4 regions of the Vibrio cyclitrophicus genome follow, and region 3 is predicted to be linked to each of the others. Evidence: predicted binding sites of a transcription regulator. Region 3 holds the regulator's gene; each other region holds the start of a gene.
The links. The regulator CRP, encoded in region 3, controls carbon source genes, mostly activating them, when cyclic AMP is high. The targets are predictions, from matches to a motif close to TGTGANNNNNNTCACA.
Positions count from the first base shown of each region.

Region 1: the regulator CRP is predicted to act here: its motif matches at 3,074-3,089, upstream of OCW38_RS03160 (NupC/NupG family nucleoside CNT transporter).
Region 2: the regulator CRP is predicted to act here: its motif matches at 3,079-3,094, upstream of malT (HTH-type transcriptional regulator MalT).
Region 4: the regulator CRP is predicted to act here: its motif matches at 2,256-2,271, upstream of OCW38_RS02495 (CTP synthase).

Region 1 covers NZ_AP025480.1:662,913-668,725, forward strand. Annotated here, with positions in the region: gene rimI (ribosomal protein S18-alanine N-acetyltransferase) at 1-205, shown strand, start outside; gene prfC (peptide chain release factor 3) at 378-1,958, shown strand; gene OCW38_RS03150 (DUF5363 domain-containing protein) at 2,063-2,173, shown strand; gene OCW38_RS03155 (TatD family hydrolase) at 2,148-3,029, shown strand; gene OCW38_RS03160 (NupC/NupG family nucleoside CNT transporter) at 3,234-4,496, shown strand; gene deoC (deoxyribose-phosphate aldolase) at 5,017-5,793, shown strand.
Region 2 covers NZ_AP025481.1:1,342,991-1,348,803, forward strand. Annotated here, with positions in the region: gene malQ (4-alpha-glucanotransferase) at 1-88, opposite strand, end outside; gene OCW38_RS20730 (glycogen/starch/alpha-glucan phosphorylase) at 263-2,716, opposite strand; gene malT (HTH-type transcriptional regulator MalT) at 3,286-5,813, shown strand, end outside.
Region 3 covers NZ_AP025480.1:297,144-302,956, reverse strand. Annotated here, with positions in the region: gene OCW38_RS01340 (YheU family protein) at 16-228, shown strand; gene OCW38_RS01335 (phosphoribulokinase) at 306-1,175, shown strand; gene crp (cAMP-activated global transcriptional regulator CRP) at 1,415-2,047, shown strand; gene OCW38_RS01325 (DUF1338 domain-containing protein) at 2,225-3,016, opposite strand; gene astD (succinylglutamate-semialdehyde dehydrogenase) at 3,228-4,685, opposite strand; gene astA (arginine N-succinyltransferase) at 4,725-5,744, opposite strand.
Region 4 covers NZ_AP025480.1:509,705-515,517, reverse strand. Annotated here, with positions in the region: gene eno (phosphopyruvate hydratase) at 1-446, opposite strand, end outside; gene OCW38_RS02495 (CTP synthase) at 531-2,171, opposite strand; gene mazG (nucleoside triphosphate pyrophosphohydrolase) at 2,322-3,119, opposite strand; gene relA (GTP diphosphokinase) at 3,397-5,619, opposite strand; gene rlmD (23S rRNA (uracil(1939)-C(5))-methyltransferase RlmD) at 5,755-5,813, opposite strand, start outside.

The DNA of each region.
Region 1 (5,813 bases), 370 kb from region 3:
ACTAACTGAACATTTCCTTGATATATGTGAACAAGCTGATGCTGAAAGCGCTTGGCTGGAAGTTCGCGAAAGTAATGTGAACGCGTTTAATCTTTACGAAAAGGCAGGCTTCAACGAAGTTGATCGCCGTCGTAATTACTATCCAACTAAACAAGGCAACGAAGATGCCATCATTATGAGCTATCTTTTTATGTCTTTTAGCTAGTCATGTTACGTCTTTTCGCTAACTAGATAGCTAATCATAAAATTAGCCAAAAAATAGGGTGTAAACTGACCCTTTAGAAAGTGATACGCTTTCTGTATAATCCGCACACAGAATTCAAGGGCAAGTATTATCTACTTGCCCTTTTTACGCTTTAGATCAGCAAAGGGCGACTATGTCTTTCCAACAAGAAGTGAGCAAACGTAGAACGTTTGCGATTATCTCTCACCCGGATGCGGGTAAAACCACGATTACTGAAAAAGTTCTTTTATTCGGAAACGCGATTCAAAAAGCGGGTACCGTAAAAGGCCGTGGCTCTAACCAGCACGCTAAATCTGACTGGATGGAGATGGAAAAAGAACGTGGTATCTCGGTAACTACGTCTGTAATGCAATTCCCATACAATGATTGCCTAGTAAACCTACTCGATACTCCAGGACACGAAGATTTCTCGGAAGATACGTACCGTACGCTAACAGCGGTTGATTCTTGTTTGATGGTTATCGATGCTGCTAAAGGTGTCGAAGACCGTACTCGTAAGCTGATGGAAGTAACACGTCTTCGTGATACTCCAATCGTAACGTTTATGAACAAACTTGACCGTGATGTTCGTGACCCGATGGAAGTGCTTGATGAAGTGGAAAGCGAGCTAGGTATGGCCTGTGCTCCAATCTCATGGCCAATCGGTTGTGGTAAAGAGTTTAAAGGTGTTTACCATATTCACCGTGACGAAACGATCTTGTACGAATCTGGCCACGGTCATGAGATTCAAGAAGTTCGCATCATTAAAGGTTTGGACAACCCTGAGCTAGATGAAGCGGTAGGTGCTGATCTTGCGGAAAGCGTACGTGAAGAACTAGAGCTTGTTATTGGTGCTTGTCCGGAGTTTGATCATGAACTGTTCCTTGCTGGTGAGCTAACACCTGTTTACTTCGGTACTGCATTGGGTAACTTTGGTGTGGACCACATGCTTGATGGTCTAACGAAGTGGGCTCCTGCACCTCAAACGCGCCAAGCGAATGAGCGTGATGTAGAAGCGACAGAAGAGAAATTCTCTGGTTTCGTGTTTAAGATCCAAGCAAACATGGATCCAAAACACCGTGACCGTATCGCATTCATGCGTATCGTATCAGGTACTTACGACCAAGGCATGAAGATGAACCATGTTCGTACTGGTAAGAACGTAAGTATTTCGGATGCGGTAACCTTCATGGCGGGCGACCGTGCGCGTGCTGAAAAAGCATACGCTGGTGACATTATTGGTCTGCATAACCATGGCACAATCCAGATTGGCGATACCTTTACTCAAGGCGAAAGCTTGAAGTTTGCAGGTATTCCAAACTTCGCGCCTGAGTTGTTCCGTCGTATTCGTCTACGTGATCCTCTGAAGCAGAAGCAACTTCTCAAAGGCCTGGTTCAGCTTTCAGAAGAGGGCGCAGTACAAGTATTCCGTCCTATGCAAAACAATGATTTGATCGTTGGTGCGGTTGGTGTACTTCAGTTCGACGTGGTTGTAGCGCGCTTGAAAGCGGAATATAACGTAGAAGCTATCTACGAAGGCGTTAACGTTGCAACAGCTCGCTGGGTTGAGTGTGATGACGCTAAGAAACTAGAAGAATTCAAACGTAAGAACCAATCTAACCTCGCGTTAGATGGCGGTGACAACCTGTCTTACATTGCACCGACTATGGTGAACTTGAACCTAGCTTCTGAACGTTTCCCTGACGTTCAATTCCGAGCAACGCGCGAGCACTAATTTCTTCGCGATCTATTCGAGCTAATCAAAAACGTCTATTGTTCTGCAGTAGGCGTTTTTTAATGCGTTTTATTTTTGTTAAAGGCTGAGGTTTGAGGGTGAATATGTTTGGTTGGGTAAAAGTTTGGATTAGAAGATACGACATGTGGTGTAAAGATCTTGGCTTAACACCTGAAAATAAGCGTAGCTGTGTGGCTTATCGCCGTGATCCCTAAGAAAAACAGACAGAGAGTAGGGAAGATGACTCCTCCATTAAGTGAATCTCCGCTGTTTGATACTCATTGCCATGCGGATTTTGACGTCTTTTGCCAAAATATTGGAATTGATCAGGGATCTGCACCCGAGCAAAGCATTGATAGCTACCTTAAAGAAGCAAAACAGGCACAAGTTGAGAAGATTCTTATTCCTTCTATTGGCCAAAGTAACTGGTCGAAACTCGATAAAATCGCTAAATCTAACCCCAATATTTATTACGCTTTAGGATTTCATCCTTACTTTTTAGAGCAAGCTGCTGAGGTTCAGTTTTCAGAACTTCGTCAATTACTCTCCTCAAAACCGAGCCAATGTGTTGCTATTGGGGAGTGTGGACTCGACTTTTTTGTGGACGTTGAGAGGGAGAAACAAGAGCGATTTTTCATCCAACAAATGGAACTAGCGAAGGTATTTGAGTTGCCTTTGATCATTCATGAGAGGAAGTCTTACAACCGCCTTATTGAGCTAATAAAGCAGTACAAATTCACCTTAGGTGGTGTTATTCACGGCTTTTCTGGGAGTGAACAGCAGGCTTTGGAGTGGATCAAGCTTGGTTTCTATATTGGCGTCGGTGGAACGATAACTTACCCAAGAGCGCAAAAAACGCGCACAACCATCGCTAAACTGCCCCTAGAATACTTGGTATTGGAAACCGATTCTCCGGACATGCCAACGTATGGAAACCAGGGAAATATTAATCATTCCAAATATTTAGTTACGATATTGAATGAACTTTTTTTGATTAGAAAAGAGACAAAGCAATCGGTTGCAACGCAGATTTGGCAGAATAGCCATCGCGCATTCGGTATATGTGAATAAAATCGAAGGTTTTTGTTTATCGTTTGCGTAAATTGCACTGGGCGTGTGATTTGGTTCACATTTGTGTATGAATGGTACATGAATCTTGTACGAAAGTGTGAGGACGGCATTACTTTATTAGTGGTCGCATGAGTATAATTGCCTCCGCTTTATAGCCCCATTTTGTAACACGCCAATAAATAACTAATAAGGAAGTCATAAACTATGAGCCTGTTTATGAGCCTAGTCGGTATGGTCGTACTGATTGCAATCGCAGTACTACTATCTGACAACCGCAAAGCTATTAATCTAAGAACAGTGGGTGGCGCTTTCGCTATCCAATTCGCACTTGGTGCATTCGTACTTTACATCCCTTGGGGTCGCGATCTACTTGCAGGTTTCTCTGCTGGTGTAGCAAACGTGATCGACTACGGTAAAGACGGTACTGGTTTCCTATTCGGCAGCCTAGTTAACTTCTCGGTTGACGGTATCGGTTTCATCTTTGCTTTCCAAGTACTACCAACTCTGATTTTCTTCTCTGCACTTATCTCTGTACTTTACTACATTGGTGTAATGCAGGTTGTAATCAAAGTTCTAGGTGGTGGTCTTCAGAAAGCTCTAGGTACTTCTCGCGCCGAGTCTATGTCTGCAGCTGCAAACATCTTCGTTGGTCAAACGGAAGCGCCTCTAGTTGTTCGTCCATTTGTTCCTAAAATGACTAACTCTGAACTATTCGCAGTAATGTGTGGTGGTTTGGCTTCTGTAGCTGGTGGTGTACTAGCAGGTTACGCATCTATGGGCGTTCCTCTAGAGTACCTAGTTGCCGCGTCATTCATGGCAGCACCTGGTGGCCTACTATTCGCTAAAATCATCAAACCTGAGACAGATACGCCAGACGATAACATCGCTGACGAAATGGACGGTGGCGATGACAAACCAGCTAACGTTATCGACGCAGCAGCTGGTGGCGCATCAGTTGGTCTACAACTAGCTCTTAACGTTGGTGCAATGCTACTAGCATTCATCGGTCTAATTGCTCTAATCAACGGTATCCTAGGTGGCATCGGTGGTTGGTTTGGTATGGAAAACCTAACTCTAGAACTTCTTCTAGGTTGGATATTCGCACCACTAGCATTCATCATTGGTGTACCATGGGAAGAAGCGACTATCGCTGGTTCTTTCATTGGTCAGAAGACAGTTGTTAACGAATTCGTTGCATACTTAAACTTCGTACCATACATCGGTGACAACGCTCAAATCGTTGAAGCGACTGGTCAAGTGATGTCTGTTAAGACTCAAGCAATTATCTCATTCGCTCTATGTGGTTTCGCAAACCTTTCTTCAATTGCGATTCTTCTAGGTGGTCTAGGTGGTATTGCACCAAGCCGTCGCCACGACATCGCTCGTATGGGTGTTAAAGCGGTTATTGCTGGTACTCTATCTAACCTGATGGCAGCAACAATTGCTGGCTTCTTCCTGTCTTTCTAATTCGTTAGAAATCGATATATAGACGCCATAATAATATCGCCCCGTAGCAAGAAATTGCTGCGGGGCTTTTTTGTTTTTAGGCCCTGCATTTTTAAGCATGAAGATGAACATGTGTTTGAATTCGATATTGGGTCTAGAATGTTTTTTTGAGATACAAACCGTTTGCGTTCTAAGGAGCACTACAATTTATTGATGGATACCTATAATGTATAAGCTAAAGGGATAGGATGTCTCTGTTGGCAAGAACGTAACCTCGAAATCAACTCGACGTTATTTTTCTGGGATAAAGCCAAACTTAGCGATACGCTATAGATGTTAGACACAACATGACTGATTTGTTGTGCCATAGACCAAACTGGTACTGTGCGGTGACAAGGATTGCAATTGATAGCGAAAGTTATCAAGTCTTCAGGGAACCAAGTCCGTTCATTTGTGGCTACTGAGCATTACTAAAATATCCATCTATACTGGATGGAGGGCGAAGTAGTTAACTATTTGAATATATTGATCGGAGATAGAAATGAGCGATTTAAAAGCAGCAGCTCTACGTGCACTTAAACTTATGGACCTAACTACGCTAAATGACGACGATACTACTGAGAAAGTAGTGGCGCTTTGTCATGACGCGAAGACTGCAGTAGGCAACACAGCTGCAATCTGTATTTACCCTCGCTTTATCCCAGCAGCTAAGAAAGCGTTGCGTGAGCAAGGTACTCCAGAAGTACGCATTGCGACTGTAACTAACTTCCCTCATGGTAATGACGACATCGAAATTGCTGTTGCAGAAACAAAAGCAGCAGTAGCGTACGGCGCAGATGAAGTTGACGTAGTATTCCCATACCGTGCTCTTATTGCTGGCAACGAAGAAGTTGGCTTTGAGCTAGTTAAGCAATGTAAAGCTGCTTGTGGTGACATCACGCTTAAAGTGATCATCGAAACAGGTGAACTGAAAGAAGAAGCACTGATCAAGAAAGCTTCTCAAATCTGTATCGAAGCTGGTGCAGACTTCATCAAAACTTCAACAGGTAAAGTGCCAGTAAACGCGACTCCAGAGTACGCGCGCATGATGCTTGAAGTTATTCGTGACATGGGCGTTGCTAAAACAGTTGGTTTCAAACCTGCTGGTGGCGTTCGTACTGCTGAAGATGCAGCACTATACCTAGCAATGGCTGATGAGCTACTAGGCGCTGAGTGGGCAGACAACATGCACTACCGTTTTGGTGCTTCAAGCCTACTAACTAACCTTCTTAATACATTAGAAGTGACAGACCAAACTGCTGATCCAGCAGCATACTAATATCCCAATCGGGTGTAACA
Region 2 (5,813 bases), on a different replicon from region 3:
CTTGTGCTTCATCGCCCCACGCACTAACGTAACTGTCGGCAATATTTGCCATTTCTGCGACTTGTTTTAATACGGTCTGTTCTTTCATCGCTCTCTCCGAAAACGTTCTAACGCTTTCAATTTTGTAGGGTTGTTATTTAATCTGTTGTTCATCAATCAGCTTGTGAACGATTCAGTTTATAAGCCGTTAATTTGAAACTACTGGCTTGTGCACAAGTCAATTGAGCCAAGGCAGAAACTGCCTTGGCTGCTTTTGGGTTTATTAACGGTTAACCGCTTCAAGTTTCCAAATATTATTCACGTAGTCGCGGATTGAGCGGTCTGATGTGAACTTACCAACCAATGCTGTGTTAAGAATTGCTTTCTTAGCCCAACCGGCTTGGTCTTTGTACTGCTTGCCCATGTCTTCATGTGCTTTCACATAAGATGCGAAGTCAGCAAGACATAGGTATGGGTCACCACCGTCTAGCAGGCTATCAAACGTTGCACGCAGGAGGCCTGGTTGACCTGGAGAGAACTCATCGCCTGTCAGTAGGTCTAGAGAAGCTTTCAGTAGTGGGTCAGCATTGTAGTAGTCGTAAGGGTTATAACCTTGAGCTTGCAACGCCACAACACCATCAACGTCTAGGCCGAAGATGTAGATATTTTCATCGCCAACTTCTTCACGAATCTCAACGTTTGCACCATCCATCGTACCGATAGTTAGAGCACCGTTTAGAGCCATCTTCATGTTGCCCGTACCTGATGCTTCTTTACCAGCTAATGAAATTTGCTGAGAAACGTCTGCTGCTGGAATGATGATTTCAGCCATGCTCACTCGGTAGTCAGGGATGAATACCACTTTCAACTTGTTGCCGATACGAGGATCGTTGTTAATCTTCTCTGCAATCTTGTTAACCGCAAAGATGATTTCTTTGGCTAGGTGATAACCTGGAGCTGCTTTCGCTGCGAAGAAACATACACGTGGCTCACACTCGAAACCAGGTTCGTTTAGAATACGGTGGTACAGAGATAGAATGTGTAGCAAGTCTAGGTGCTGACGCTTGTATTCGTGTAGACGCTTGATTTGCACGTCGAAGATAGCGTTAGTATCTAGCTCGATACCCATGTTTTCTTGAACCCAATCAGCAAGACGCTGTTTGTTTTCTTTCTTAACAGCCATGAATTCTTTTTGGAATTTCGCGTCTGTTGCAAACTTAGCGATGCCTTCTAGCTGCTCAAGTTTTGCAGGCCACTCAGTACCGATCTTACCTGTGATTAACGTAGATAGACCTGGGTTACAGAACTTCAACCAACGACGTGGCGTGATGCCGTTCGTTACGTTAGTCAATTTGCCAGGGAAGATTTCGTTGAACTCAGGGAACAAGTCTTTCTTAACCAGTTGTGAGTGAAGTGCAGCTACACCGTTTACTTTGTAAGAACCAATCACACATAGGTTTGCCATGCGAACCATACGGTGGAAACCTTCTTGAATGATAGAAAGCTTCGCTTGTTTCTCACCATCACCAGGCCACATCTTGCGAACTTCTTGCATGAAGCGGTGGTTAATTTCAAAAATAATTTCCATGTGACGTGGAAGAAGACGATTGATCAAAGATTCAGACCAAGTCTCTAGTGCTTCTGGAAGCAGTGTGTGGTTCGTGTACGCGAACGTGTGAGCACTGATTTCCCAAGCTTGGTCCCAAGTTAAACCTTTCTCATCGATCAGGATGCGCATCAATTCAGGGATAGCGATAGTTGGGTGCGTATCGTTCAGTTGAATCGTTTCTTGTTTAGGAAGGTCTTCTAGAGAGAAACCTGCTGCTTCGTGACGACGTAGAATATCGCGAACAGACGCTGCTGAGTGGAAGTACTGCTGCATTAGACGCAGAGTCTTACCTTTCTCGTGGTTGTCATTCGGGTAAAGTACTTTAGTGATGTTACCTGCATCGATTAGCGAGTGTTGCGCTTCGAAGTAGTCACCGTTGTTAAAGCTTGCTAGTGAGAATGGTGCAATTGCCTGACATTCCCAAAGACGCAGCGGGTAAACCGTGTTTGACTCGTAACCTACGATAGGTAGATCCCAAGGCATTGCTTTTACTTCCATACCCGGAACCCAAGTACGAACTTCTTTACCGTCGATGTATTCAACTTCTACATGACCGTAAAAACCAATGTGTTGTGCTAGTTCTGGACGAGCCACTTCCCATGGGTAACCTTCAACACCACGCCATGCGTCAGGTGCTTCTTGTTGACGACCGTCTTGGAAAGACTGTTTGAATAGACCATATTCGTAGTGAAGACCGTAGCCTACTGTTGGGTATTCTTGAGCGGCACAAGAATCCATGAAACAAGCAGCTAGACGACCAAGGCCACCATTACCTAGTGATGGATCGCGTTCTTCTTCTAGAAGATCCGTTAGGTTTTGACCTAGCTCTTCCATTGCATGAGTGATCTGTTCGTACAGACCCATGCTGATCAGGTTATTACCGGTTAAACGACCAATCAAAAACTCTAGTGAAAGGTAGTTAACGCTCTTCGCGTTCTTAATTTTTTCGTCATTTTCAGTTTCTAACAGATCAAATGTTGTGAGTTCTGCTAGCGCACGCCCCATTGCTAGGTACCATGCGCGGCTATCTGCGTTTTCAATCGTTGTTGCGTAGGTTGCAGATAAATGCTTCTTAACGCTTTCTTGGAACGACACTTTATCGAAAGTTTTTTGCTGAGTTGGTTTCATTTCAGAAATCTCGCTTTTAATAGTTCTAATTCATCTGTGACATATCGTGCATGGTCACCATTAACTAAACATCCTCCCGCCCGTACGACTAACTAGGAGTAGATGAGAGGGCGTAGGGGGCGTACCGACATGGGGTTAGTGATCTGACTCTCATGTTCTGACTTAGAACAAAAACTTGGAGTGACTGAGATCACAAGGTCCCGTTCGATAACTTAACTTCAATTGATGTGACTTTTATTTAACCCATTTGAAGTTATTGCCAAATCTGATATTTAGATCACGAAAAAATTTCTCTCGTCTCATCTTTTACATAAAATCTTGTACAGGGGAGGACAAGGTCACATTAAAAAAACGCCCCACTAAGTGAGATATGTCACAAATAAAGGGCGTAGAACATCAAAAACCTGCAGGAGTGCAAGGTTTCTGAGGAGGATCATAGTCGGTATCGTTTGGCATCACGTACTATGACTGAAGACTTAAGTAATCAGGCGAATGTCATTGGACATGTACTCAACGATAGATTGAGATAATCCATAGCATAAGCCACGGAATAGGTGAAAAACTTAAACATGTGGATCCCTTCGAAACTGACTCGTCCCGGCCGCCTACATAACGCAATCTTGCGACCGAGAGTTCTCGATCTGCTACAACATGCAGATTGCTATAAGCTAGTATTGTTTCGCTCTCCAGCGGGATACGGCAAAACCACCATGGCTGCGCAGTGGCTGGTAGATAAACCCAATGTAGGTTGGTACAGCATCGATGATAGTGACAACGATGCATTCCGGTTCATCAACTACCTCCTACAATCACTCAATAAAGCGACTCAAAATGCCTGTCCTAACGCCCAAAAATTGGCAGAAAAACGACAGTTTTCATCACTGCATTCTTTATTAAGTGAAGTGTTTGCTGAGATGTCTGAATTCCATCACGAATGTTTCCTGGTGCTGGATGACTATCACTTGGTTAATAATGATGACATTCATGAAGCGATGCGCTTTTTCCTCAAACACATGCCCGACAATTTAACGCTTGTGGTAACCAGTCGTGGTACACCACCACTTGGCACAGCAAACCTGCGCGTTCGTGACTTAATGATCGAATTAGGTAATGACTCGCTGGCGTTTGATACCGAAGAAACCACACGCTTTTTCAATCAACGTGTTGCCGATGGCATTGATGACACAACGGCAGACAGTATTTGTAGCTATGTAGAAGGTTGGCCTTCTGCACTGCAACTTATCGCGCTTCAAGCACAACACCAAAAACGCACACTTGCCCAATCAGCCGAGTCGTTCTCTCACTTTAACCATGCCCACCTTTGGGACTATTTGGTTGAAGAAGTGTTCGATCTATTAGACAAAGAAACTCGACACTTCTTAATGCAATGTTCTGTGCTTGATCACTTCAATGACGAATTAGTCTGCGCACTGACACAACGTGAAGACGCACTCGGAATGATTGAATCACTCAACCGTTTTGGCTTATTCATCTACCCGCTTGAGGGCGAAAAAAACTGGTACCGCTTCCATAATCTGTTTGGTGAATTTCTAGCACACGAACGTCAGGCGCGAATTCCTCAGCAAGAAGCTGAATTGCATCGAAGTGCCGCTAAAGCGTGGATCAAACAGAAAACGCCTCACCAAGCACTACGACATGCACAACGTGCTGAAGACCCGGACCTGATCATTCAAATTCTTACAGAGCACGGCTGGCCGATGTTCAACCAAGGTGAGTTGTCTTCGTTAGAAATGGCGATCAAGCAACTGACCACCGATCAGCTTTACAGCGAGCCTAAGCTATCAATGCTGCGCGCGTGGCTTGCACAAAGCCAGCACCGCTATGATCAAGTGGGTACTTTGTTGGAAGAGGCTGAAACTCAATATCAAGATCGAAACATCGAGCTCGATACTCAACAACAAGGCCAATACAATGCCTTGCGCGCCCAAGTCGCCATCAACAGTAATGAACCTGAAAAAGCATTAGAACTTGCTGAACTTTCGTTGAGTCAGTTAAACACAACAGTTTATCGTAGCCGCATTGTAGCAACCTCGGTTGTTGGTGAAGTGAATCACGTAATGGGCAACCTCAGTCGTGCGTTACCAATGATGCAACAAACAGAGAAACTCGCGCGCCAATATCAGGTTTACCATCAAGCCTTGTGGGCCATTCTGCAACAGAGTGAAATTTTGATTGCTCAAGGCTACGTTCAAGCGGCGTTCGAACTGCAAGACAGTGCGTTCAAATTGATCGAAGAGCATCAATTACAATACGTACCTCTACATGAGTTTCTATTGCGTGTACGTGCCCAGATATTCTGGTGTTGGAACCGATTAGATGAAGCAGAAGAGTGTTGCTACAAAGGTTTAGATATTCTTGGTCACCATTCACCAAGTAAGCACCTGCACAGCTATTCAATGCTGGCTCGTATTTCACTGAGCCGTGGAGAGATTGATAAAGCATCAAAGTTTATCGACCAAATTCAACACCTATTACGCCAATCCACCTACCATGTAGACTGGACGGCGAACGCTTCTCTTTCTCTGATCCTATTTTGGCAAGTAAAAGGCGATAAAGAAGCCATTCGTGATTGGTTAAATGTGGCGGTTCGACCTGAATCAGCGAGTAACCACTTCTGTCAGCTTCAATGGAGAAACATTGTTCGCGCTCATATCATCCTTGAGCAATACGAAGACGCAGAAGAAGCATTGGCATTCTTGAAGAGTGAAGCTCAACGCTCTCACCTTGTGACGGATACCAACCGAAACTTAATCGTGGAAGCGGTACTGCGCACCCAAATTAACGACGAAGACAGTGCTCGCGTACTTCTTGAAGAAGCCTTACACATGACTAACCAAACCGGTATGGTTGGTAACTTCTTAGTAGACGGTGGCACAATTGGTCATATCTTAGATAAGTTGAGCAACAAGCCGGGCTTAGGTGATTTAGAACGTCATCGTGCGCAGCAGATTATGAAAGATATCTCGACGACTCAGCGTAGCCGATCGGTTCACTTCGATGAAGACTTTGTTGAGAATTTGGTTAATCACCCTAATATCCCGGAGCTTGTGCGTACTAGCCCACTCACTCAACGTGA
Region 3 (5,813 bases):
AAGAGAGAAGTATTTATGATCATCCCATGGCAAGACATTGCACCAGAAACACTGGAAAACCTCATCAAAGAGTTCGTGCTGCGTGAAGGTACAGACTACGGTGATGTAGAGGTTTCATTGCAAAACAAGATTGACCAAGTGAAACATCAATTAGCCTCAGGAGAAGTCAGTATCGTATTTTCTGAGCTGCATGAAACCGTTGATATTCAAGTCACAAAACGCTTCTAGGCTGCGCTCATAAAGGAGCCGTGTTATAGTGGTAAACGATTGCTAACAAGTAAGTTACTCAAAAGACAAGGGTTGTCATGTCCGCTAAACATCCAATTATTGCGGTGACGGGTTCATCAGGAGCCGGCACCACCACCACCTCAGAAGCCTTCCGTAAAATGTTCAATATGATGGACGTGAAGGCCGCTTGGGTTGAAGGGGATAGTTTCCATCGCTTCACTCGACCAGAGATGGATGTCGAGATCCGTAAAGCGCGCGAGCAAGGTAAGCACATCAGCTACTTTGGTCCACAAGCCAACGACTTTGGTGCGCTAGAAGAGTTCTTCCGTAAATACGGTAACGAAGGTACAGGCAAGGTACGTAGCTACCTGCACACGTTCGATGAAGCCGTTCCTTACAATCAAATGCCAGGCACCTTTACGCCATGGCAAGAGATCCCAGAAAATTCAGATGTGATGTTTTACGAAGGCCTGCACGGCGGTGTGGTTGATGGCGATATCAATGTTTCTCAACACGTCGACTTGCTGATCGGCATGGTACCTATCGTCAACTTAGAATGGATCCAGAAATTCGTTCGCGACACACGCGATCGTGGTCATTCTCGTGAAGCAGTAATGGACTCGATTGTTCGCTCGATGGATGATTACCTTAACTACATTACTCCTCAGTTTTCGCGTACTCACATCAACTTTCAGCGTGTTCCAACGGTAGACACATCAAACCCTCTCAACGCTAAAGGGATCCCAAGTTTAGACGAAAGCTTCGTTGTTATACGTTTGCGCGGCATCAAAAACGTCGATTTCCCTTACCTTTTAGCTATGATTGATGGCTCATTTATGTCTCGCCACAACACGCTTGTGGTACCAGGAGGGAAGATGAGTTTTGCTATGGAGCTCATTGTAAGGCCGATCCTACAACAACTCATCGAAACCGGAAAAATTGGTTAACAGAGCACCATTCTGGTTGATTACTTTTCATACCGTGATCATGTGCACAATTTTGCGTAAAAAATCGTAGCTTGGTCACGATTAAAATCAAGAAATAGTACCTGAAAAAGGATACTATTCTTAAACGAAACACAAGATAGCTTGCAGCGCTCAACGAGTGCTCTTATCCTACAAGTCAATCCAGGCTTAGCTAAAATACGGAAAGCGGCAAGCATACCCTGCAGAGGAAGTGAGATATTATGGTTCTAGGTAAACCTCAAACCGATCCAACATTAGAGTGGTTCCTTTCACACTGTCATATTCATAAGTACCCATCAAAAAGTACTTTGATTCATGCTGGTGAAAAGGCAGAAACCTTGTACTACATTGTTAAAGGTTCTGTGGCAGTTCTTATCAAAGACGAAGAAGGTAAGGAAATGATTCTTTCTTACCTAAACCAAGGCGACTTCATCGGTGAGCTAGGCTTATTCGAAGAAGACCAAGAGCGTACAGCTTGGGTTCGTGCAAAATCTCCTTGTGAAGTAGCTGAAATTTCTTTCAAGAAATTCCGTCAACTTATCCAAGTGAACCCAGACATCCTAATGCGTCTATCAGCGCAAATGGCAAACCGTCTACAAGTAACTAGCCAAAAAGTTGGTGACTTAGCGTTCCTTGACGTAACTGGTCGTATCGCACAAACGCTACTAAACCTAGCAAAACAACCAGATGCAATGACTCACCCTGACGGCATGCAAATCAAGATCACTCGCCAAGAGATTGGCCAGATCGTTGGTTGTTCTCGTGAGACAGTTGGTCGTATCTTGAAGATGCTAGAAGAGCAGAACCTAATTTCTGCACACGGTAAAACTATCGTGGTATATGGCACTCGTTAATCTCGATTAACTGAGCCTAAAATTTGAAAGCCACCAAATGCAAATTTGGTGGCTTTTTTGTTTTCTAAAGATCTACAAAGAAAATACGAATGAAACACCTACAGCTTCGAAGCGCAAACACTCTCGAAGCGAAGCCTATCTGCATCTTTAGGGTAAAGTCCGTACTCGTATCTTTCTTTAACCGTTAGTGCTTTCGAAGATCTTGTCAGCCGATGCTGCCACAAAACCGGTATAAAGCTCACCATTAGCCATCGCATAACGCTTAGCGAACTCATAGAAGCCTCCAGGAATCATCTCATTGCCCTCAACAAATGAAACTGGGACTTTATCTGCCATTGTTGATGATTGCTCTAATAAGACCTCTGGAGAGCCTTTAACCTGGCCACCAGATGCATTGATCGTGAAGCCTGATTCGCTCAAATAATCATTCACTGCCTGCACTTCATCAAAAGCATCGAGTTGATTAACGCTCACTGTAAAGTGGTTGGCACCGTAACCATGAGCTGCGAGCCAAGACGCGTATTCACTTTCTTTTGCAAGCACTTGGAAATCTGCGAAGCTCAAGTCCCATAGACGACCACCAAATAAGAATTCATGGCCTTGAAGCTTGCTTACGTCGACTTGCTCAACCAATTTAGCAACGATCTGTTGTAAGTCACTTGAACACTCTTCGACCTTCAACTCACTAATGAACACTTTAGGTTGATTTGGATCTGGGTGCTCGTAATGCTTCGCGACTAGCTTCTTACTCTCAAACAAGTAATCGCCACACGCTTTATAACCTAGCTCAAGGAAAGGCTTAGCCAATGTTTCAATACCTAGCGGAGCAACATTGAAAGTACGCAGTGCAATGTGATCATTAATCAGAGCTTCGTCTTCTTTCAGCAAGTGATGTACTTTCTCAGCCGATGGACAAAGCCTGTGAATGTAATCGTCCCAAAGTGATTTAAAGAGTAGATCGGGCGTCATGGTGACTCCTTGTCAGAGGTTCTAGCAAGCTAGTAATTTGGATTAGAAAGGGAGAGGCTGAGACACAGAGTCAGCAGCCATCAGCCTGTGACATACTTTTCTATTATTATCTACTGCCCAATCTAGGTGTTGGGCGTGATGGAAAAAGGAAGCGATAGCACCGCTTCCTATTTCAAACTTAACGCATAAGCCTAAGACTCATTAGCCTAAATTAAAGCTCAATACCTGGGCTAAACGTTGCCGGAAGTTGAGTTTCGCCACCTTCCATTGAAGCCATAGGGTAAGCACAGTAGTCAGCCGCGTAGTAAGCACTTGGGCGTAAGTTGCCCGAAGCACCTGGACCACCAAATGGAGCATCGCCACTTGCGCCTGTTAGCTGGCGGTTACGGTTAACAATGCCCGCACGGATATGGTCAACAAAGTATTCCCATTCAGAATCATCTGTTGATACTAAGCCAGCAGATAAACCAAAGCGTGTGTCGTTAGCTAGCTCAACCGCTTGCTCTAGCGATTGATAACGGACCACTTGTAGCAATGGACCAAAGTACTCTTCATCCGGCAGTTCAGCAATGTTGGTTGCGTCGATAATACCAGGAGAAACAAACGCCGCTTGACCCGCTTTTGCTTCTACTAGACTTACACCGCCTAACGATTGCAGATTCGCTTGTGCGTCCAGAATGAACTTAGCCGCAGCTTCAGAGATCTGTGGGCCCATGAAGGGTGCTGGCTCAGCGAATGGCTGATCGACACGAATTTTCAAGGTCGCAGCAACGAGCTTATCCAGTAGTTGATCGCCCTTATCTCCTATTGGAACATACAAGCGACGTGCACATGTACAACGTTGACCCGCACTGATGAAAGCTGATTGGATGATAGTGTATACCGTTGCGTCTGCATCACCGTATTGGTCGCTGATCACCATAGGGTTGTTGCCGCCCATTTCTAGTGCCAGCATCTTGCCCGGTTGGCCCGCGAATTGACGATGCAGGATATGACCGGTATTGGCACTACCTGTGAACAGCACGCCATCAAGGCCTTTAGCATCAGCCAGTGCGATACCTGTCTCTTTGGCACCTTGTACTAGGTTAATTACGCCAGCAGGAAGGCCAGCTTCTTGCCATAGTTTCATCGCAAACTCACCCGTCCAAGGTGTCTGCTCTGACGGCTTAAATACCACGGTATTACCCGATAGCAGTGCTGGAACAATATGACCGTTAGGTAGATGACCAGGGAAGTTATAAGGACCAAATACTGCCATTACGCCTAATGGACGATGACGCAGTACAATTTGGTTGCCTGCAGCTTCACGTGAAGCTTCACCAGTACGTTCATGGTAAGCACGAATAGAGATAGCAATTTTGCCCGCCATCGCGCCCGCTTCAGTACGCGTTTCCCAAATCGGTTTCCCCGTCTCTTTTGCAATAATTTGTGCTATTTCTTCGCTGTTCTCTTTAACTTTCTCAGCAAAATTCAACACGATCGCTTCACGCTCGGCAAAGCTCAGTTTTTTCCAAACTAAGAAGGCTTCACGAGCCGCTGCTACTGCAGATTCAACCTGTGCAGGAGTTGCGCTATCACCCTGCCATACTACTTCATTATTGTATGGGCTTACTGATGCCATGGCGTCACCTTGACCTGCCACCCATTGTCCTGCTATCCACTGAGTCATACTTCTATCCTTAAAATCTTCGACAGATAATCGCTGCTCTTACTGAGCTAACATGCGAACGAATTCGCCTTCTTTTACTTCAAGAGCGCTTGCTACTTCAGATGATAAAATCACTGTGTCACTTGCTTGGTCATACGCACCTTTCGCAGCGACTGCGCGGAAGTTCTCGAACGAGGTATTACCAATTAGGAAGTCTTTAGAGCTGGAGTGCTCTGCAATTTTTACTTGAGCACGAATCGCATAACGTACCGATTCAATGTTTCTTAAATCACATTCAACCGTTGGCCCCGCATCAAAGATGTCAACGTAGCCTCGGTTAGTGAAACCTTCACGTTCCAGCAACTTAAGTGCAGGGCGCGTATTATCATGTACCTCTCCAATCACCGCCTGAGCCTCTTTGCTCAGTAGGTTCACGTAGATAGGCAGCTTCGGCATTAGGTCAGCAATGAAGCCTTTCTTACCAATACCGGTTAGGTAATCAGCAAGCGTGAAATCAATCGAGAAGAAGTGCTCTTGCAGCCATTGCCAGAAAGGAGAGTTGCCTTCGGCATCCGATACACCACGCATCTCAGCAAAAATCGTTTTTGAGAAACGCTCTGGGTGTTCCGCCATGATCAAAAACCGACACTTCGACATCAAACGACCGTTCAAGCCGCCACGGAAATCTGGACGCAAAAATAGCGTACAGATCTCACTGCACCCGGTGTAGTTATTACCGAAAGTCAGTAGCTTAACGACGTTGTTCACGCCTAGCTTTTGTGATGAGTGGACTACTTTGCTGATGTGGTAAGAATAAAACGGTACATCCCAGCCAATCGAGGCTTCTATGCCGGTCGTACCCGCCACTTCTCCGGTTTCGGTATCGTAGCCAACCATCAGGTAGCCTTCATCACCGGGCTCGGTCACGTCTTGTTTCGCGAAGCTGTATTCAGAGTGAGTAATACGATTGGTTAACAGTTCTTCGTTAACCGGAAGAGATGTGAATCCATGTCCTGACTCAACAGCGCAGGTATGCAACGCGTCGTAATCAGATAGTTTAATTGGGCGAACAACTAGCATCAATATTCCCTCCAGATGCAAAATAGGCCCAAAACCAGAAGCTTGGGCCTTTAGCAAAACGTCATGGGA
Region 4 (5,813 bases), 210 kb from region 3:
GGTAGAGGCATAGAGAACTGACCAGCAGTACCGTTTAGCTCAGCAATGTGCTCGTATAGAGGCATGCCTTTCGCAGCAGCAGCAGCTTTTGCGTTAGCTAGAGATACAGCTAGGATAGCGTTCGCGCCAAACTTAGACTTGTTATCAGTACCGTCTAGGTCAAGCATGATTTGGTCAACGTCAGCTTGTGCTTTAGCGTCAGAACCTACTAGAGCTTCAGCGATTGGGCCGTTTACAGCTTCAATAGCTTTAAGAACACCTTTACCTAGGAAACGTGATTTGTCGCCGTCACGTAGCTCAAGAGCTTCGCGAGAACCAGTAGATGCGCCAGATGGAGCAGCAGCCATACCTACGAAACCGCCTTCTAGGTGTACTTCAGCTTCTACAGTTGGGTTACCACGTGAATCGATGATTTCACGACCTAGAACTTTAACGATCTTAGACATTGAATGTTTCCTTCTCGTTGAATATATATAAATGTCAAATTTAAAAGGTAGCAGCACAACTTACGCAGCTACCTGTATTCCTTTTTACTTTTCTAATTCGCCGCGCTGATATTCACCAGCTGCTTTAACGAAACCTGCAAACAATGGGTGACCATCGCGAGGTGTTGAAGTGAACTCTGGGTGGAATTGAGCAGCAACGAACCATGGGTGGTTCGGGTTCTCAATAACTTCAACCAGTTTCTTGTCCGCAGATAGACCTGATACTTTTAGGCCCGCTTTTTCAATTTGTGGACGAAGATTATTGTTCACTTCGTAACGGTGACGGTGACGTTCATGGATCGTCGCGCTACCGTATAATTCGTAAGCCTTAGTACCTTTAGCAAGGTGACAAAGCTGTGAGCCTAGACGCATAGTACCACCTAGGTCGGATTTTTCAGTACGTTCTTCAACTTTACCTTCGCCGTCGATCCATTCAGTGATTAGGCCAACAACAGGGTATTTAGTTTCCTTACAGAATTCAGAAGAGTGTGCTCCTTCCATCTTCGCAACGTTACGAGCGTACTCAATAAGAGCAACTTGCATACCCAGACAGATACCTAAGTAAGGTACTTTGTTTTCACGAGCGTATTGAGCAGCAAGAATCTTACCTTCAACACCACGATCGCCAAAGCCACCAGGAACTAGGATTGCGTCTAGGCCTTCTAAAATTTCTACGCCTTTTGACTCAACATCTTGAGAGTCTACGTATTTAATTGTGACGCTTAGGCGGTTTTTCAAGCCTGCGTGCTTAAGTGCTTCGTTTACTGATTTGTATGCATCAGGTAGTTCAATGTACTTACCAACCATACCAATCGTCACTTCACCCGTTGGGTTAGCTTCTTCGTAAATTACTTGTTCCCACTCAGACAGATCAGCTTCTGGTGCATTGATACCGAAACGCGTACACACAAGATCATCAATGCCTTGTGCACGGATTAACTGTGGGATCTTGTAGATAGAATCTACGTCTTTCATCGAGATAACGGCTTTTTCTTGTACATTACAGAAAAGAGCAATTTTCTTACGTTCGTTTGCTGGGATAACACGATCTGAACGACAAACTAGGATGTCAGGTTGGATACCGATAGAAAGTAGCTCTTTTACAGAGTGTTGCGTTGGCTTAGTTTTCACTTCACCTGCAGCCGCTAGGTAAGGAACTAGAGTTAAGTGCATGAACATTGCGCGTTCACGACCTAATTCGACAGCTAGCTGACGAATCGCTTCCATGAATGGTAGAGATTCGATGTCACCAACAGTACCACCAACTTCAACAAGCGCGATATCGTGGCCTTTAGCACCAGAGATTACGCGTTCTTTAATAGAGTTAGTAATATGAGGGATAACCTGGATTGTTGCACCTAGGTAATCACCGCGACGTTCATTACGTAGAACGTCAGCATAAACACGACCTGCTGTGAAGTTGTTACGCTTAGTCATCTTGGTGCGAATGAATCGCTCGTAGTGACCAAGGTCAAGGTCAGTTTCAGCGCCATCTTCCGTAACGAACACTTCACCGTGTTGAGTCGGGCTCATAGTGCCTGGATCAACGTTGATGTAAGGGTCAAGCTTCATCATAGTCACTTTAAGACCACGAGCTTCTAAAATAGCCGCAAGAGATGCTGCTGCAATACCTTTACCTAGAGAGGATACAACCCCGCCAGTAACAAAAATGTAATTTGTCGTCATGTTTAACCTGAAATTGGTTGAATGAGGGAAATGGATTACTTCTGGACGGGATGAAAATATACCAGAAGCCCCTTATCGCCACAACGTGAAATCTATCACACTGCTATTTTTTATTTTTTGCTTCAAATCAATTCATGATAAATGCTTTGGTTATCTTTTCTCCGCCACTTTGACTTCATCCCACATAGAATCAAGCTGTTGTAGTGAAAAATCGGTTAAATCCTTATCTTGTTGGCGAACTATTTGTTCGACGCCTTTAAAACGTCGTGAAAATTTCAGGTTTGCTTTTGTCAGAGCCGATTCCGGATTTTTTCCCAGATGTCGGACCAAATTAACCGTCGCAAACAGTAAATCACCCAACTCTTCTTCAACCAGGTCTTCATTTGGTGTCACTTGAAGCGCTTCTTCTAGCACCTCATCGACTTCCTCTAAAACCTTATCTGCAACTGGACCGATAGAGTCCCAATCAAAGCCGTATTTTGCGACTTGTTTTTGAATCTTTGTAGCACGCGAAAGTGCAGGCAGAGAGTTTGGTATTGAGTCTAGAATACTTTCCTGAGTTTTTCCTGCCTCGGCTTTTTCTTTGGCCTTTTCAGCTTCCCAGTTAGCATTAATTTCTTCATCACTTGCAAATTCGGTATCAGAAAAAACATGCGGATGGCGGCGTGTTAGTTTCTCATTGATACCGTCGACCACATCAGAGAACTCAAACAAGCCCTGCTCTTTTGCTAATTGGCTGTAGAAGATTACCTGAAACAACAAGTCACCCAACTCTTCTTGCAGGTTCGGCCAGTCTTTGTTGTGAATCGCGTCCACCACCTCATATGTTTCTTCGATAGTATGCGGCACAATTGTTTCAAAGTTTTGTTTCAAATCCCAAGGACAGCCACCTTCAGGATCGCGCAGCTTAGTCATAATCTGTTCAAGTTGTTCAATCGGGTGATTCATCGTTTTCTTCCTATTCACTGTCTTTGATTTTTTAAATTTATAGCTTCACTGAAACTAAAAGGTACTAAAGCTAAAAAGTACTCAAACTAAAAGATATTAGAACTAAAAAAGGTGAGCAGCCAAAACCACTCACCTTTGTTGATACTGTCTAATTCTCTAAATAATTGAAACTGTGGCTAGGCGACAAGCAAGCGAAACTCCTGAGCATAGCTTGTCTATGTGATTGAGCGAGTGCGCGCAGGCAACAACGCCATCAGCTTCAAGTATGACGAGAATTTTAGCCTAGGCGTTTTACGCTCATGACATCTTTGATTTGTTCTACTCGGCTAGTCACTCGACTCAGAATTTCAATATTGGTCACTTCCAAATCAAAATCCATCACCGATAGCTGACGTTTGTAGTCGATACGGCTCTTCATTGTCGTCACACTAATCTTTTCATTTGAAAACAAAGAGGTGATATCTTTCAATAAGCCATTCCGCTCTAGCGCTTCAACACGCAGCGTTAGGATATATGATCCAACGAAGCCATTACCCCAGACGGTATCAATGATACGCTCTGGTGCGTGCAGGTGAAGCTCACCTAATTGCTCACAATCAGCCCGGTGAACTGAGATACCACGCCCTTGAGTGATATAACCTTTGATTGTATCGCCAGGGATAGGTTGGCAACAACGCGCTAAATGCGTCATCAGGTTATCAACGCCTTCAACGACAACCGCATCTTTCTTAGGGCGGCTTTGTTGCGCGGGTTTGTTTTCTGACTCAAGCAGTTTCTCTAACGCTTTTTTGTCTTCTTCTTCCGCTGTTGGTTTGTTAACCAAGGCATTAATGTGATTAACCACTTGGTTAATACGCAAATCGCCACTACCAATACCAGCATAGAGTTCATCTGGCGTATTTACATTGAAACGTTTCAAAGCATATTGATCGGCATCTTTTAGGGTTGCACCCACTTTGGCTAGTTCAACCTCAAGGATGTCTCGACCCGCTTCTAGATTTTTCTCACGACTTTGAGCACGGAACCATGCGTTAATTTTTGCACGAGCACGACCAGAATGAACGAAGCCTGTGGTTGGGTTTAGCCAGTCACGTGAAGGGTTCGGTTCTTTCTGGGTGATGATTTCAACTTGATCACCCATTGATAGCTTATGAGTGAATGGGACGATTCGACCAGCAACTTTGGCACCGATACAACGGTGTCCAACCATCGAGTGGATGTGGTAAGCGAAGTCCAGTGGGGTTGCACCCATAGGTAAATCAACCACGTCACCTCGTGGTGTAAAGGCATAAACGCGGTCATCGAATACTTGGCTACGAACTTCATCCAGCATCTCGCCAGAATCAGACATCTCTTCTTGCCAGTCGATAAGTTTACGCAACCAAGTAATTTTCTCGTCGTAACCACTGCGTCCGCTTGAAGCACCTTCTTTGTACTTCCAGTGTGCAGCGACACCAAGCTCAGAGTCTTCATGCATCTGCTTGGTACGGATTTGAATCTCAATGGTCTTGCCTTCAGGGCCCAGAACTACAGTATGAATTGATTGGTAACCATTTGGCTTAGGGTTCGCCACGTAGTCATCAAATTCACTTGGTAAGTGTTTGTATTTGGTGTGAACCACACCTAAACCGGCATAACAGTCTTGCAGTTGGTCTGCGATAATACGCACTGCACGCACATCAAAAAGCTCATCAAACGCTAAGCCTTTCTTCTGCATTTTACGCCAGATACTGTAGATGTGTTTTGGTCGACCGCTGACTTCCGCATTAATGCTTGAACGCTTCATTTCTGCCGTTAAGTCATCAACAAAGTCTGTGATGTATTGTTCTCGGACGATACGACGCTCAGACAGCTGTTTAGCAATCTGCTTATAAGTGTCGGGTTGTTGATAACGGAACGCGTAATCTTCGATTTCCCACTTCAGCTGACCAATACCTAAACGGTTAGCAAGTGGAGCATAAATATTAGAACACTCTTTTGCTGCCGCACGGCGCACAGCATCAGGGGCCTTTTTCACTTCAATAAGGTTACAAATTCGCTCTGCTAGCTTGATGACTACGCAGCGGAAGTCGTCGACCATCGCCAGTAGCATACGACGAACGTTATCGACTTGACCCGAGGCAGCACTGCCTTCAAGGGTCACGTTTAGCTGGCCTAACGCCGCCATTTCTTCAACGCCATCAATCAGCTTTACGGTTTCTTTGCCGTAGTATTCTTCAAACGCTTCACGCTCAAAAACACCACTTGAGACGACTGGGAAAAGTTGTGCAGCGATCAACGTCGCACGGTCCATAGACAGCGTAACCAAGATTTCGATCATCTCACGCCCACGCCAAAGCAGGAGAGACGCTTGATCGTGATCTTTTAACAGCTCTTCACAGTGACGATAAACTTTGATCAGTTTATTCGAGGTCTTTGCGTCTTGATTCAATGACGCAATCCAACTTTCTAGCTCAAACTGTTCGCTTGGGTTTAAATGTGCGCTTCTTACCGCAACCATCATGCCTTCCTAGTTATTATGTTTTATACCCAATTCAATATGACTAACTGATTCCAAGTTAGTTCGACCATATTGATATCAGCGCAGGCTTTCCTGCACCTTTTTGATTCATTTTGAAGCCTTATTTAGAGGCCTCTAAGCCTTGATAAAGAGAGCCATCGATTCTAGATGACTGGTGTGCGGGAACATGTCTA